3 regions of the Aeribacillus composti genome follow, and region 2 is predicted to be linked to each of the others. Evidence: riboswitches for the same ligand, from Rfam matches in the RefSeq annotation. Region 2 holds a riboswitch; each other region holds the start of a gene.
The links. Region 2 has a riboswitch for thiamine pyrophosphate ahead of thiC (phosphomethylpyrimidine synthase ThiC). Riboswitches for the same ligand answer to the same signal wherever they lie in the genome.
Positions count from the first base shown of each region.

Region 1: another riboswitch for thiamine pyrophosphate. It lies ahead of thiT (energy-coupled thiamine transporter ThiT); the one in region 2 lies ahead of thiC (phosphomethylpyrimidine synthase ThiC).
Region 3: another riboswitch for thiamine pyrophosphate. It lies ahead of tenI (thiazole tautomerase TenI); the one in region 2 lies ahead of thiC (phosphomethylpyrimidine synthase ThiC).

Region 1 is NZ_CP134501.1:3,274,136-3,278,604, forward strand. It holds gene RI196_RS15985 (hypothetical protein) at 353-535, shown strand; gene RI196_RS15990 (DnaJ family domain-containing protein) at 577-948, opposite strand; gene RI196_RS15995 (DUF2179 domain-containing protein) at 970-1,515, opposite strand; gene RI196_RS16000 (DUF418 domain-containing protein) at 1,619-2,854, opposite strand; TPP riboswitch at 3,027-3,130, shown strand; gene thiT (energy-coupled thiamine transporter ThiT) at 3,200-3,760, shown strand; gene menC (o-succinylbenzoate synthase) at 3,802-4,469, opposite strand, start outside.
Region 2 is NZ_CP134501.1:2,646,109-2,650,577, forward strand. It holds gene floA (flotillin-like protein FloA) at 1-888, opposite strand, end outside; gene RI196_RS12905 (NfeD family protein) at 905-2,188, opposite strand; TPP riboswitch at 2,382-2,497, shown strand; gene thiC (phosphomethylpyrimidine synthase ThiC) at 2,633-4,375, shown strand; gene RI196_RS12915 (MGDG synthase family glycosyltransferase) at 4,423-4,469, opposite strand, start outside.
Region 3 is NZ_CP134501.1:1,100,083-1,104,551, forward strand. It holds gene RI196_RS05535 (monovalent cation:proton antiporter family protein) at 1-1,164, shown strand, start outside; TPP riboswitch at 1,219-1,327, shown strand; gene tenI (thiazole tautomerase TenI) at 1,467-2,066, shown strand; gene thiO (glycine oxidase ThiO) at 2,068-3,180, shown strand; gene thiS (sulfur carrier protein ThiS) at 3,188-3,391, shown strand; gene RI196_RS05555 (thiazole synthase) at 3,398-4,165, shown strand; gene RI196_RS05560 (ThiF family adenylyltransferase) at 4,162-4,469, shown strand, end outside.

The sequences.
Region 1 (4,469 bases), 630 kb from region 2:
CAAAACGATGTTCGAGTCACATTAGGAACCGCCCAATCTGCCATCCATCAGAGGTTTAGCTTGGATTCTAAAGCAGGCGAATCGTGTACGCGCTCCATTTTCATCATTCTCTTTTTTCTTTTGCAGGAGAAAAATAAAGATAGACCTCCTTGTTGTTTAGATGCCAGATTTCAGAAGAAATCGTTTTTACTTTAAAGCAGCTTTATAAATTCAGTATAAGCTGCTTTTTGTATAATAACTTTTTGTCAAAACGGTGTCTATTTTTTGAACAAAATGTGAATTTTTTGTTTCGTTTTTGTGACAAATGATTTATAATAAAAGAAAACGTTTTCTTTGTTTGGGGGTCAAAAAAATGGTCGTGACACTTATGAAATATTTTTATTTATTCGTTGCTCTCTTCTGTTTATTGTCTGGAATTTTGGTCGGTTTTGCAAAGGAGCTTCCGCTTTCGGTGATAGTCATTTTCTTAGGCTTTTTCAATCTTGCTTTATATTATGTCTTCCATAGAGAAGCCTTGAAAAAACAGCAAATTTAAAAGAATGGCGAAAATAAAGGCACCATTCTTTTTCGAAAACGTCAAATAAGCTTTTTATAAACTTTATCTTTATAAAATTGAGATGCAGATGTGTTGAATATATTCCTTTTCTTCACGATTCGTTCCAATGCTAATTGTTTTTCCGACAGCTTTTGTTGTAATTTTTTCCTTTCTGCTTCATCTTCACAGCATTTTAGTAAATCTTGAATAGTTAATAGTTCCTTTTTCAAGTCATTTTCTTGATCGACCATTCCGGCGTTTCTCAAAAGACGATAAGCCATTCGGAGTTCTTCCGGAATATCAGACAAATCGTCATGCGGGAGAGGCTTCCCCATCCCGGGAAGTTCTTTAAACTCTCCCTCTTCATATGCCTTTTTGATCCGATCCTCAGCAATTTTTGCAAATATATCCACGCTTCACCCTCCCTTCGACCGTTATGTTCGTCCTTTTTCTAAACGCTTTACCCGCTTTTTCATCGCTTTTGTTAAATATCCGCCTTTAAAAGAACGAATTTCATACGAGCTTAAAAACGCTTTTGGTTCTATTTCATTGACAAGGTTTAAAAATTCTTCCTCCCGAGAGCGTTGAGCAACAACTTCCAAACGATACCTGATCGAATTCATTCCTTCTCCTTGAAAGACCGTAACCCCAAAACCAGCCTCCCTCAATTTTTTTACTAATTCGGAATTTTTATCCATTAAATTCACATTGTATGTTACATATCCAAAAGCCAGCTTTTTCTCCAGTTCACCGCCCAACAACAGCCCTGCACCAAAACCGACAATATATGCACTAATATTGTAAATATTAGATAAATCTTGAAAAACTATTCCTAAAGCGACAATATAAATCGCTGCTTCTAGCAAACCTATACCAGCAGCAGCCTTTGTTTGATTTTTCACTAACAAAATAGTTCGGATCGTCAATACTGGTACATACAATAATTGCAGCAAAAAAATAAAAATTGCTTGTAGAAACATGTTGCCTAGACACTCCTTTGTTCCATCATTCTATAAATTATTTTCAAAAAGAAAGAGCTATCATAAACTCAAAATCTGAGATTTGAAACTACATTTTTACAATTCATCTTGATCTGTTATTATGCTTCGAAACTTCCTTTTTCATGCGAATAGGCTGGCGCTTGAAATACATCGCTGTTCTCCATACCCACTCCAACGGCCCTAATTGAAAATATTTAAACCAAATATGGCTGATGATAAGCTGCACGGCAAAAATTGCGAGTGCAAGCCAAAAACCGGCGAAGGGGTATACTTTACCGTACAATCCCAATCCGTAATGATAAAAAATATATGTACAAATAACAGATTGCATGATGTAATTTGTCAATGACATGCGTCCAACAGGCGCAATCTTCTTAACAATTTGCCGGCAGATTGGGTGAAAATATAAAAATATGAGAGAGATCACATAAAACAACATGAGAAATGGTGCACCGAACACCATGTAAAAACTATTTTTAGCGGTGACCGCAAAAATATTTAACGGAAGCCCAATGATAAGCCCGAAAAACCAGATGGCTGTTAATAACCTTCGATGCTTCTCCGGTTCTTGAAAAAGCTTTTGTTTCGCAAATATCATGCCAACTAAAAACATGCTGATATATGGGAGCATGTTTATTATATAGACAAGCGGTTGAAAAGGCCACATGCCAGACATAGACATGTAAAAAAGCCGATCATGAATACGCTGATGGAAAATATCAGTAAAACTTCCGTTTTGATATGAATGGATTGCGTTTCTTGCCTCCTCTTCCAGTAAGGCAGCCTGCTCTCTTTTTTGGACAAAAGCATCCTCACCATTGGATACAGCCGTCATCAAACCAATAAGGAGCAAATATAAACTAAATAAACATACAGTCCATACCAAAAGGGTTTTCCAGGAACACTTCCGGAAAAAAAGGAGAAGAAACCCCAGCACAGCATAATCCATTAAAATGTCTCCATCCCAGATGAAAAATGAATGAATTAGTCCAAATACAAAAAGCACCACCAGTCTGCGTATATATATAGAAACAAAGTTCCTGCCGTTTCCTAAAGCCCGTTCCTCCATGATGATGATTCCAAATCCGAACAATAATGAGAACATTGTAATAAACTTCATTTGTACAAATATTTCCAAAATATTTTTCGTTAGAAAATCCCATGTTCTCCATGTTTCAGTAAAAAAATTTTCGCTGCCTATTTGGTATAAATATACATCTGGATAGCTGAAATGCGCCATATTCACAAGTAAAATGCCAAATATCGCAGCCCCCCGCACCACATCCACTACTTCATAACGCTCACGATTAAGATTCAAACCAAAACCCCCATTCTGAAAAAAGTTCTTATTGTTAACGCCCTTTTTTCATTACTTTTTGTCCAAAGGCTGCATTTCAGCTTTATCGTGTTTAAATTTATTTGAATATAGCGAAAAAAGAATGACAATTTTCTTATAGTCTATTATGATAGACATAAGATTCGAATATCAACAGATCCACAAGGGGAGCTATATGCTGAGAGTGGACGGATATTTCGTCCAGACCCTTTGAACCTGTTAGTTAATGCTAGCGTAGGGATGTGGAAGTATACTGATCCATGATACAGCCTTTTTCCCCCTTATGGATATTTGTTGATAGCAAATAATATACAGGGGGTTTTATTTTTGGAAAAAAATCGCTTATTACTATTAATAGAAGCAGCAATCTTTGCAGCATTGGCAGTTATACTTGATCTTCTCCCTTCCATTCAATTATCATCAGCCATTTCTATATCCATTGCCATGGTGCCTGTACTCATATTATCGTTTCGATCCGGTGCAAAGATTGGCTTCATTTCCGGCTTTTTATGGGGATTATTGCAAATTGTATTAGGTGATGCATACATCCTGACGCCTGTTCAAGGCTTCATCGACTATTTTCTAGCTTTTTCCTTTATCGGTTTAGCCGGTCTTTTCAGCAAAACTATCCAAAATAAGCTGAAAGATGGAAAGAAAAGCTCTGCTCTTGTTTTCATCATCTTTGGCGTCTTCATCGGAGCTTTTGCACGTTATTTTTGGCATTTTATCAGCGGTGTCTTTTTCTTCGGAGAATATGCACCAGAAGGAATGTCAGCGGTCGTTTATTCTTTGATCGTAAACGGCATTACGATGATAGGAGCCTTTGTATTATGCGCTGTCGTTACTGTTATTCTCATTATGGCGGCGCCAAGATTGGTTGTAAAATAAATAAAATAGTCCTCTGCAAAACATGCAGAGGATGATTTTGTTTATAGGGTAAATACTTTCGTTTCAACAGTGTATTTTTTTAATTTTTCACGGCTTACATGAAAACCGATCCCCGGGTTATCAGGCAAGGCAATTTTTCCATTATAAACCGATATTTCCGGTTCAATAATATCTTCTTCCCAATACTTAGATGAACTGGATATATCTCCTGGCAGTGTGAATTGTTCAAGTGTCGCTAAGGCTATATTATGGGCCCGTCCAATCCCTGATTCAAGCATCCCTCCGCACCAAACTGGAACATTTTGCTCTTTGCAAAAATCATGGATTTTTTTTGCTTCTGTCAAACCGCCAACACGGCCGATTTTTATATTCATAATTTTGCAGCTTCGAAGTTCAACAGCCTTTCGAGCATCTTCGAAGGAACAAATACTTTCATCTAAACAGATCGGTGTGTCCAATTCTTTTTGAAGTTTGCTATGATCCACAATATCATCGTGCGCAAGAGGCTGCTCAATCATCATTAATTGAAACTCATCCAATTGTTTTAGATGATTTATATCTTTTAATGTATAGGCACTGTTCGCATCAGCCATTAAATCCAAGTTCGGAAAATGCTTCCGTATTTCCTTAACTACTTCAATATCCCAACCGGGTTTAATCTTTATTTTTACTCTCTTGTATCCTTCCTCCTGATATTGTTCAATAAGAC
Region 2 (4,469 bases):
AATATTTCCTGATTTTAAAGCTTCCGCCATTGCCAGCGGAACTTGCGCTTCCGCCTCAACAACTTTTGCCCGCATTTCTTCAACTTTAGCGCGCATTTCCTGCTCTCTTGCCACCGCCATCGCCCTGCGTTCCTCCGCTTTAGCTTGCGCGATGTTTTTGTCTGCTTCCGCTTGATCTGTCTGCAGGATCGCACCGATGTTTTTGCCGATGTCAACGTCCGCGATGTCGATGGATAAAATTTCAAAGGCTGTTCCTGAATCGAGTCCTTTGTTTAAAACTGTTTGCGAAATCATATCAGGGTTTTCCAGCACTTTTTTATGATCATCAGAAGAACCAATGGTGCTGACAATTCCTTCACCTACACGTGCGATAATCGTTTCTTCCCCGGCACCGCCAACAAGCCGGTCGATATTGGCTCGCACCGTGATGCGGGCTTTTGCTTTCACTTCAATTCCGTCCATGGCAACCCCTGCAATAAACGGGGTTTCGATTACTTTCGGATTTACGCTCATTTGAACGGCTTCAAGCACGTCTCTTCCCGCTAAATCAATCGCAGCACAACGTTCAAAGCTCAATTCAATATTAGCTCTTTCAGCTGCAATTAATGCGTTGACAACTCGATCGACATTTCCTCCTGCTAAATAATGGCTTTCCAATTGATTTGTTGTGACATCAAGGCCGGCTTTATGCGCTTTAATTAACGGATTGATCACTCGACTTGGAATGACTCTGCGCAGCCTCATTCCAATAAGAGTCAAAATACTGATGCGAACGCCAGCTGCCAGAGCGGAAATCCAAAGCATAATCGGCACAAAAGAGAACAAAATGCCAAGCAAAATAAGACCTAATACGATAAGACCTAGTAAAAGAAAAAATGATACATCCATGTGACATACCTACCTCCTATTCATTTTCATTAATAGCTCTCACAACAATTCGTGAGCCTTCTACTTTAACAATTTTCACTTTTTTTCCTTTCTCAATATACGTCCCTTCTGTCACAACATCCAATCTTTCCTCTCCATCGGTCATTACTGTTCCTGCCGGCCGTAAAGCAGTCACAGTTACACCCGTTTTCCCAATTAAATCTGTACGATTTTGATTGGATACATAACCTTTCTCCGTGCTGATTGAATCATTTAAAATAATTTTTTTAAACCATTTCATACGCTTACCAATCACCTTTGACATAATGAATATTGTGAATATCGAAATGGAACCGGCAATAAAAAGAGAAACCGCCATATGTCCTATATGATCAGCTGCTAAAAATAAACTTAAAAGGACTGAAAGAAAACCGATTGCTCCAATAATTCCTCCTGGAACAAACAATTCTGCAATTATAAGCAGAACCCCAAGCACGAACAAAACAACCGTTTCCAATCCCGCAAGCCCTGCAATAAAATGACCGAAGAAAAACAAAAACAGCGCCAATAGTCCAATAAAACCAGGAATGCCAAACCCAGGAGTGTACAATTCTAACACAAACCCTAAACCGCTAATCGTTAATAATATCGGAATGGTATACATGTTTGTTACAAAACGGGCTATTTTTTCAGCAAACGTCTCCTCAGTCTCCTGGACTTTTGCACCTTCCATTCCGATCGATTTCAAAAGCTCTGCCCGGCTTTTGGCGATGCCTTCACCATACCCGACTTCCATCGCTTGTTTTGCTGTTAATGTTAGTAATTCTACTTTTTCTGCACCATATTCGGGCATATCCAAGCTGCTGTCTACCATCGCCTCAGCGAACATAGGGTCTCTGCCATGAACCTCAGCAGCATTTCTCATCTCTGCTTTCCAAAACGATTGCACTTTTACTTCTGCAGCATTGCCATTGGAGTCAATGACAGCTGCTGACCCAATGGTACCGCCAGGATGGTAATATATTTGATCAGCCCTTAATGCTATATAAGCCCCTGCGGAAATCGCATGTTTATTTACATAAGCGATTGTTTTGATATCTGTATCCATAATCATTTTACCTATTTCTATCGCTGCCTCTAAAGCACCGCCAGGAGTGTTCAATTCAAAAACAATGACATCCGCTTTTTCTTTTTCCGCCTCCTGAATGGATCGTTTAATAAAATGCACCAACCCTTTTTCAATTGTATTTTCAATCGGAATAAAATAAACGGTTTTCCCTTCAGCTGATTTGGCATCAAAAGACGCACAAATAATCGACAAGATGAGCAGCAGAGCGCAAATAGCGAAAAACTTATTGTTTGATTTCAGGCCTCTCCCCCCTTATTTTTTGCCTAATATTATTACGGACAATTGCGCAGAAAGTTTCAAAAATCAACAATTCTGCAAACATACATGAAACGAAAAAATATTTTCATTATTTTTCATATTATGTTACTATTAAAAAAAATATATAACCATCTACTAGGGGTGTCCAATTAGCTGGACTGAGAGAAGAACGCGCCTGAAGTTCTTCAACCCTTTGAACCTGATCTGGATGATGCCAGCGTAGGGAAGTAGGTAGCGGGAGTATTTGTATTGCCTTCTTTTTCTATATTGAATTGATCGGGTTCGTGCTAAAGCGAACCCGTTTTTATTTTTCACATCCCATCTCCCCTCCTATTTTTCTATGCACATCTTCAGATAAAAAAATGGAGGAGGAGAAAAATGAAACATTATTTCGAAAACATGCAGTTTCCAGCAAGCAAAAAAATTTATGTGACTGGGTCAAGACCCGATATTCGGGTTCCGATGAGGGAAATTCAATTAACTCCCACGAAAACGGAAGCGGGAACGTTTGAAAATGAACCTGTAAAGGTTTATGACACGAGCGGTCCCTATACAGATCCTGATTTTCAGGCAGATATTCATAAAGGTTTGCCGGCTGTACGCAAACAGTGGATTTTAGACCGTCATGATGTTGTAGAATATGACGGGCGCCAGGTAAAGCCTGAGGATAATGGATTTCGCAATTGGGAAGATCACAATATTGCCACACCTTTTCATCGAAAGCCTTTCAAAGCAAAAAAAGGTGCTGTCGTTACACAAATGCACTATGCAAAAAAGGGGATCATCACCCCAGAGATGGAGTTTGTGGCGATTCGTGAAAACATGGATCCTGAATTCGTTCGTCAAGAAGTCGCTGCCGGCAGGGCCATTATTCCGTCCAACATTAATCACCCGGAAAGTGAACCGATGATCATCGGCCGGAACTTTCATGTAAAAATTAATGCCAACATTGGCAATTCAGCTGTAACATCGTCAATCGAAGAAGAAGTTGAGAAGATGCTTTGGGCCATCCGCTGGGGCGCTGACACAATTATGGACCTGTCAACAGGAAAAAAAATTCATGCAACAAGAGAATTTATCATCCGCAACTCGCCCGTGCCGGTTGGAACCGTCCCGATTTACCAAGCGCTCGAAAAAGTAAATGGCGTTGCTGAAGAGTTAACATGGGAAATTTACCGTGATACATTAATTGAGCAAGCAGAACAAGGGGTCGATTATTTTACTATACATGCCGGCGTGCTGCTTCGCTATATCCCTTTGACCGTCAACCGGACGACCGGAATCGTATCCCGCGGCGGTTCGATCATGGCGCAGTGGTGTATGGCGCATCATCAAGAAAACTTTTTATACACTCATTTTGAAGAGATTTGCGAAATTTTAAAAACATATGATATTGCCGTTTCATTAGGTGACGGCTTGCGTCCCGGATCTATTCGAGATGCCAATGATGAAGCGCAATTTGCCGAATTGAAAACGCTCGGTGAATTGACGGAAATCGCCTGGAAACATGATGTCCAAGTCATGATCGAAGGCCCTGGGCACATTCCGATGCATAAAATTAAAGAAAATGTTGATTTAGAAAATGAAATTTGCAAGGGGGCTCCTTTTTATACCCTCGGTCCATTAACGACCGATATTGCTCCCGGCTATGATCATATTACGTCAGCCATTGGAGCAGCCATGATCGGCTGGTACGGAACGGCCATGCTATGTTATGTAACTCCGAAAGAGCATTTAGGCCTTCCCAATAAAGAGGATGTGCGCCAAGGTGTTGTTGCTTATAAAATTGCAGCCCATGCCGCAGATTTGGCAAAAGGGCATCCAGGCGCCCAAATAAGGGATGATGCTTTATCAAAAGCCCGTTTTGAATTTCGCTGGAACGACCAATTTAATCTTTCTCTCGATCCTGAACGGGCACGCGAATATCATGACGAAACTTTGCCGGCAGAAGGAGCGAAAATTGCCCATTTTTGTTCTATGTGCGGTCCAAAATTTTGCTCGATGAAAATTTCCCACAATTTAAGAAAAATGGCCGGTTCAAGTGATTCTGATTTCGTTCAGGAAGGTTTGAGGCAAAAAGCAAAAGAATTTATAGAGGGCGGGTCATCCCTTTATCGATAAATAATTTTCAAACTAATGCTCCTAGAAGCTTTAATGGCTTCCAGGAGCTATTCATTCATTAAACGTTTGATCAATCCCGCTGGTTCAATCGGAG
Region 3 (4,469 bases), 1.5 Mb from region 2:
GGAACAAGGGCGGTTTTTACGTTAATTCTCGCACTTGTAGGTTTATCGGAAACGCTTGGGGCAGAAAATATTTTAGGCGCCTTCCTTGCGGGAGTTTTAGTCTCGCTTTTATCGCCTAATTCAGACTTGGTGCAAAAGCTAGATTCGTTTGGCTACGGTTTTTTAATCCCGATCTTTTTTGTCATGATAGGGGTGGAATTGGATTTATGGGAATTGATCAAAGATCCGAACCTTCTTTTGTTAATTCCTTTGTTATTTCTCGCCCTCTTGATCTCAAAGTTTATTCCCGTTTTTGTGCTGAGAAAATGGTATGATACGAATACAACGATTGCGGCGGCGTTCTTGTTGACTGCTACTTTATCATTAGTTATTGCGGCAGCTGAAATTGGACAGCGAATCGAACTGATTGATAAGCAAATGGCTGACGCACTAATAGTAGTTGCCGTGTTAACAAGCATTATCACGCCGATAGGATTTAAAAAATTATTCCCTAAAAAAATGGCGGTGCAGCCTAAAAAGAAAATTGCTTTTATTGGTGCAAATCAAATGACCCTTCCAGTCACAAGAGAATTGGACAAAAATTTGTATGAAGCAACCGTATATCATACACAGCAAGACAAAATTGAAAACGGGACTGCTCAATCGGTGTTTAAAATTGAAGAATTGAAAGACTATTCGATAGAATCATTGAATGAACACCACATAATGGAAGCTGATATAGTAATAGTGGCTACTGGGGATGAAGAAAGAAATGCGGAAATTGCGACATATGCAAAAGAATGCGGCGTAGAACAGGTCATCGCCTCAATTTCTTCCCCGGAGTTGGATCAAGCATTAAAAGAAAAGGGGATCAGCGTATTTTCCGTCATGCTGTCAACAAAAACGCTGCTCAGGGCTTTGATCGAATCGCCTGGCGTTATGCGGATCTTAACAAACCAAGACAACTCTCTTTATCAAATTAATATGAATAACCGAAAATATGATGGAATGAAGCTTCGATACTTTCCGTTTACAGGAGATTGTATCTTTGTCCGGATTTTTCGAGGTGAAGATTCCATTGTGCCTCACGGCGATACCGAATTGAAAAAAGGGGACCGCTTGATTGTAACGGGTTCCCGCAAATATGTAAATGAGTTAAAAGATGAGCTGGAATTTAGCAAATAATATTTGCAAACAAAACAAATTGTGATAGCATGAAATTAGTATGAAAATTTAATAAGCATCCACTAGGGGAGCCTTTGGAAAGGCTGAGATTAAAGTGTTGACTTTAAGACCCTTTGAACCTGATCTGGATGATGCCAGCGTAGGGAAGTGGGAATTTGAAACATATGTCTGATATTCCATTACCACTTTCCAGCAAGGAAGGTGGTTTTTTATTGTTTCCAGTCTCACCCTTGGACAGCTGCTTTCCAGTTTTGAACCTTGAAAGACGAGTGTGAGCGTCTTTCTCATGAAAGGAATGTACAATGTTGGAACTTCATGCCGTAACAGACGGAACAAAACCGGTCAACGAGCTAATACGCATAATTTTGTCCATATCAGATCATGTTGATTACGTTCATATACGAGAAAAAAATAAAAGACCATGTGAGATCATTCATCTTGTAGAACAGCTTTTGGCAAACGGGATAAGGAGAGAACAGCTTGTTATCAACGATCGGCTCGATGTTGCGCTCCTAACAGGCGTTCAAAATGTTCATCTTCCGGGAACCGGCCTGCCGGTAAAAAAAGTGAAAAGCGCTTTTCCGCAAATAAAAGCCGGTGTCAGCGTCCATTCATTAGATGAAGCGGTAAAAGCAGAAAAAGACGGAGCAGACTATTGTTTTTTCGGAAACGTTTTTGAAACGAACAGTAAAAAAGGACTTCCGGCAAAGGGAACAGATTTGCTTAGGAAAATCGTTGGACACGTCAATATTCCTATTATCGCCATCGGTGGGATCACGCCTGATAATATGCAAAAGGTTTTAGAAAAAAAAGCAAGCGGTATTGCCGTTATGTCCTATATCTTTTCTTCGAAAGATCCAGAGAGCGCTGCCAAACTTTTCAGGAAAGGGGAAGCTTTTTAAAATGAACGTTTTTGATGTTGGAATCATCGGGGGAGGGGTCATCGGCCAAGGGATCGCCTATGAGCTATCAAAAGCAGGGCTGAAGACCGCCGTGTTTGAAAGCGGCGAAATCGGAGGTAAAGCGACATCCGCTGCAGCAGGAATGCTGGGTGCCCATTCTGAAAATGAAAAAAGAGACATATTTTTTGAGCTATGCTTAGAGAGCCGAAATTTATATCCGAGCCTTGCAAAAGAATTATTGGAGCAATCTGGTGTGGATATTGAGCTTGTGCAGGAAGGCATGTATCGGCTTGCATTTACTGAGGAAGAAGGCCGCTTTCTGCAATCGCTCGCAGATGAGAATGAACTAGAATGGCATTCAAGGGAAAACGTACTGGCAAATGAGCCACATGTTTCTGAAGACATTGCGGGAGCTCTTTGGCTTAAGCATGACGGCCAAGTGAAAGGTTCATCTGTTTGCCACGCATATGCGAAAGGCGCTAGAAAATATGGTGCATCTATTTTTGAACAATGTCCTGTTTTCGACGTGATTAAAGAGGGAAAAGCATACAAGCTTGTCACTTCCCAAGGAGTTTTTATATGTGGAAAAGTCGTCGTTTCAAGCGGAGTTTGGAGTGGCTTTTTCTTTGAAAAGCTGGGGCTGAGAAATCCAATGAAGCCCGTTAAAGGAGAATGCTTAGCCATAAAACCGAAAAAACTGGTGATCAACAAAACAGTGTTTTACGAGCACTGTTATATCGTACCGAAAAAAGACGGCACCGTTATTATTGGAGCAACTTCTTATGAAAACGACTGGGATACGCATCCGACAGTCAAAGGAGTATCCGAATTAATGATAAAGGTTCAGAAAATTATGCCAGAAATCGGGTCTGAACCGGTCGTTAGTGCTTGGTCGTCGCTCAGGCCGCAAACAGCTGACGGCTGGCCGTATTTTGCCGAGCACCCGGAGCATGAGGGGATCTTTTTTGCGACCGGCCATTATCGAAACGGCATTCTTCTAGCGCCGATTACAAGCTTGATCGTAAAAGACATGATTTTGAAAACGAATCAATATGAGCGTTATATTCATACCTTTTCTTTAAACAGATTGCTTTCTGATGCGAAAGGGAGGTGATGAAACGGTGAAACTTCGCATCAACGGCCAGCAGATGGAAGTGGAGAATAGTGTTCGAAGCATTGAAGATTTGCTGAACTTTTTTCAATTACAGGAAAGAATTGTTGTCGTTGAACGAAATGGTGAAATTGTTTCAAAAGAACAATACAGTATCCAGACATTAAATGATGGTGATCAAATTGAAATTGTCCATTTTGTTGGAGGGGGATGATGATTCATGTTAAAAATAGGTGATAAAACATTTCAGTCGAGATTAATGTTAGGAACTGGAAAATATCCGTCTTTTGAGATACAAAAAGAAGCGGTGGAAGCCTCAGGTGCTGAAATTTTGACATTTGCCGTCAGAAGAATGAATATTTACGAGCCTTCACAGCCAAATTTTTTGGAGATGTTGGATTTATCAAAATATACGCTTCTGCCGAACACGGCTGGGGCAAAAACTGCGGAGGAAGCAGTCAGAATCGCCAAGCTTGCGAAGGCATCAGGATTATGTGATATGATTAAGGTGGAAGTAATTGGAGATGATAAAACGCTTCTCCCTGATCCGATTGAAACATTGAAGGCATCAGAGATGTTATTGGAAGAAGGGTTTATTGTTCTTCCATACACTTCAGACGATGTTGTTCTGGCGAAGAAGCTTGAAGAATTAGGGGTTCATGCCATCATGCCGGGAGCATCTCCGATCGGATCAGGCCAAGGAATTGTCAATCCTCTCAATTTATCATTTATTATTGAGCAAGCAAATATTCCAGTCATTGTTGATGCCGGAATCGGTTCGCCGGCAGATTGCGCACTCGCCATGGAGATGGGAGCAGATGGTATCTTATTAAATACAGCTGTTTCCGGTGCAAAAGATCCTGTGAAAATGGCGAAGGCAATGAAGCTGGCGATTGAAGCAGGCAGACTTGGATATGAAGCAGGACGCATTCCGAAAAAACGGTATGCACAAGCAAGCAGTCCAACGGAAGGAATGTTAACGACATAATGGAACGATATTCTCGCCAAATCTTGTTTTCTCCTATTGGAGAAGAGGGACAAAAAAAATTGCTGAAAAGCCATGTGCTCATTGTTGGAGCTGGAGCACTCGGCTGTGCAAGCGCTGAAATGTTAGCCCGTGCTGGAATCGGTAAAATAACCATCATTGACCGTGATTATGTCGATTGGAGCAATCTCGGGCGTCAACAGCTGTATACGGAAGAGGATGCGAAACAAAAGCTGCCAAAAGCGGTTGCTGCCAAAAAACATTTGCAGGAAATCAATTCGAACATTTCGATTGAAGCGATTGTGGG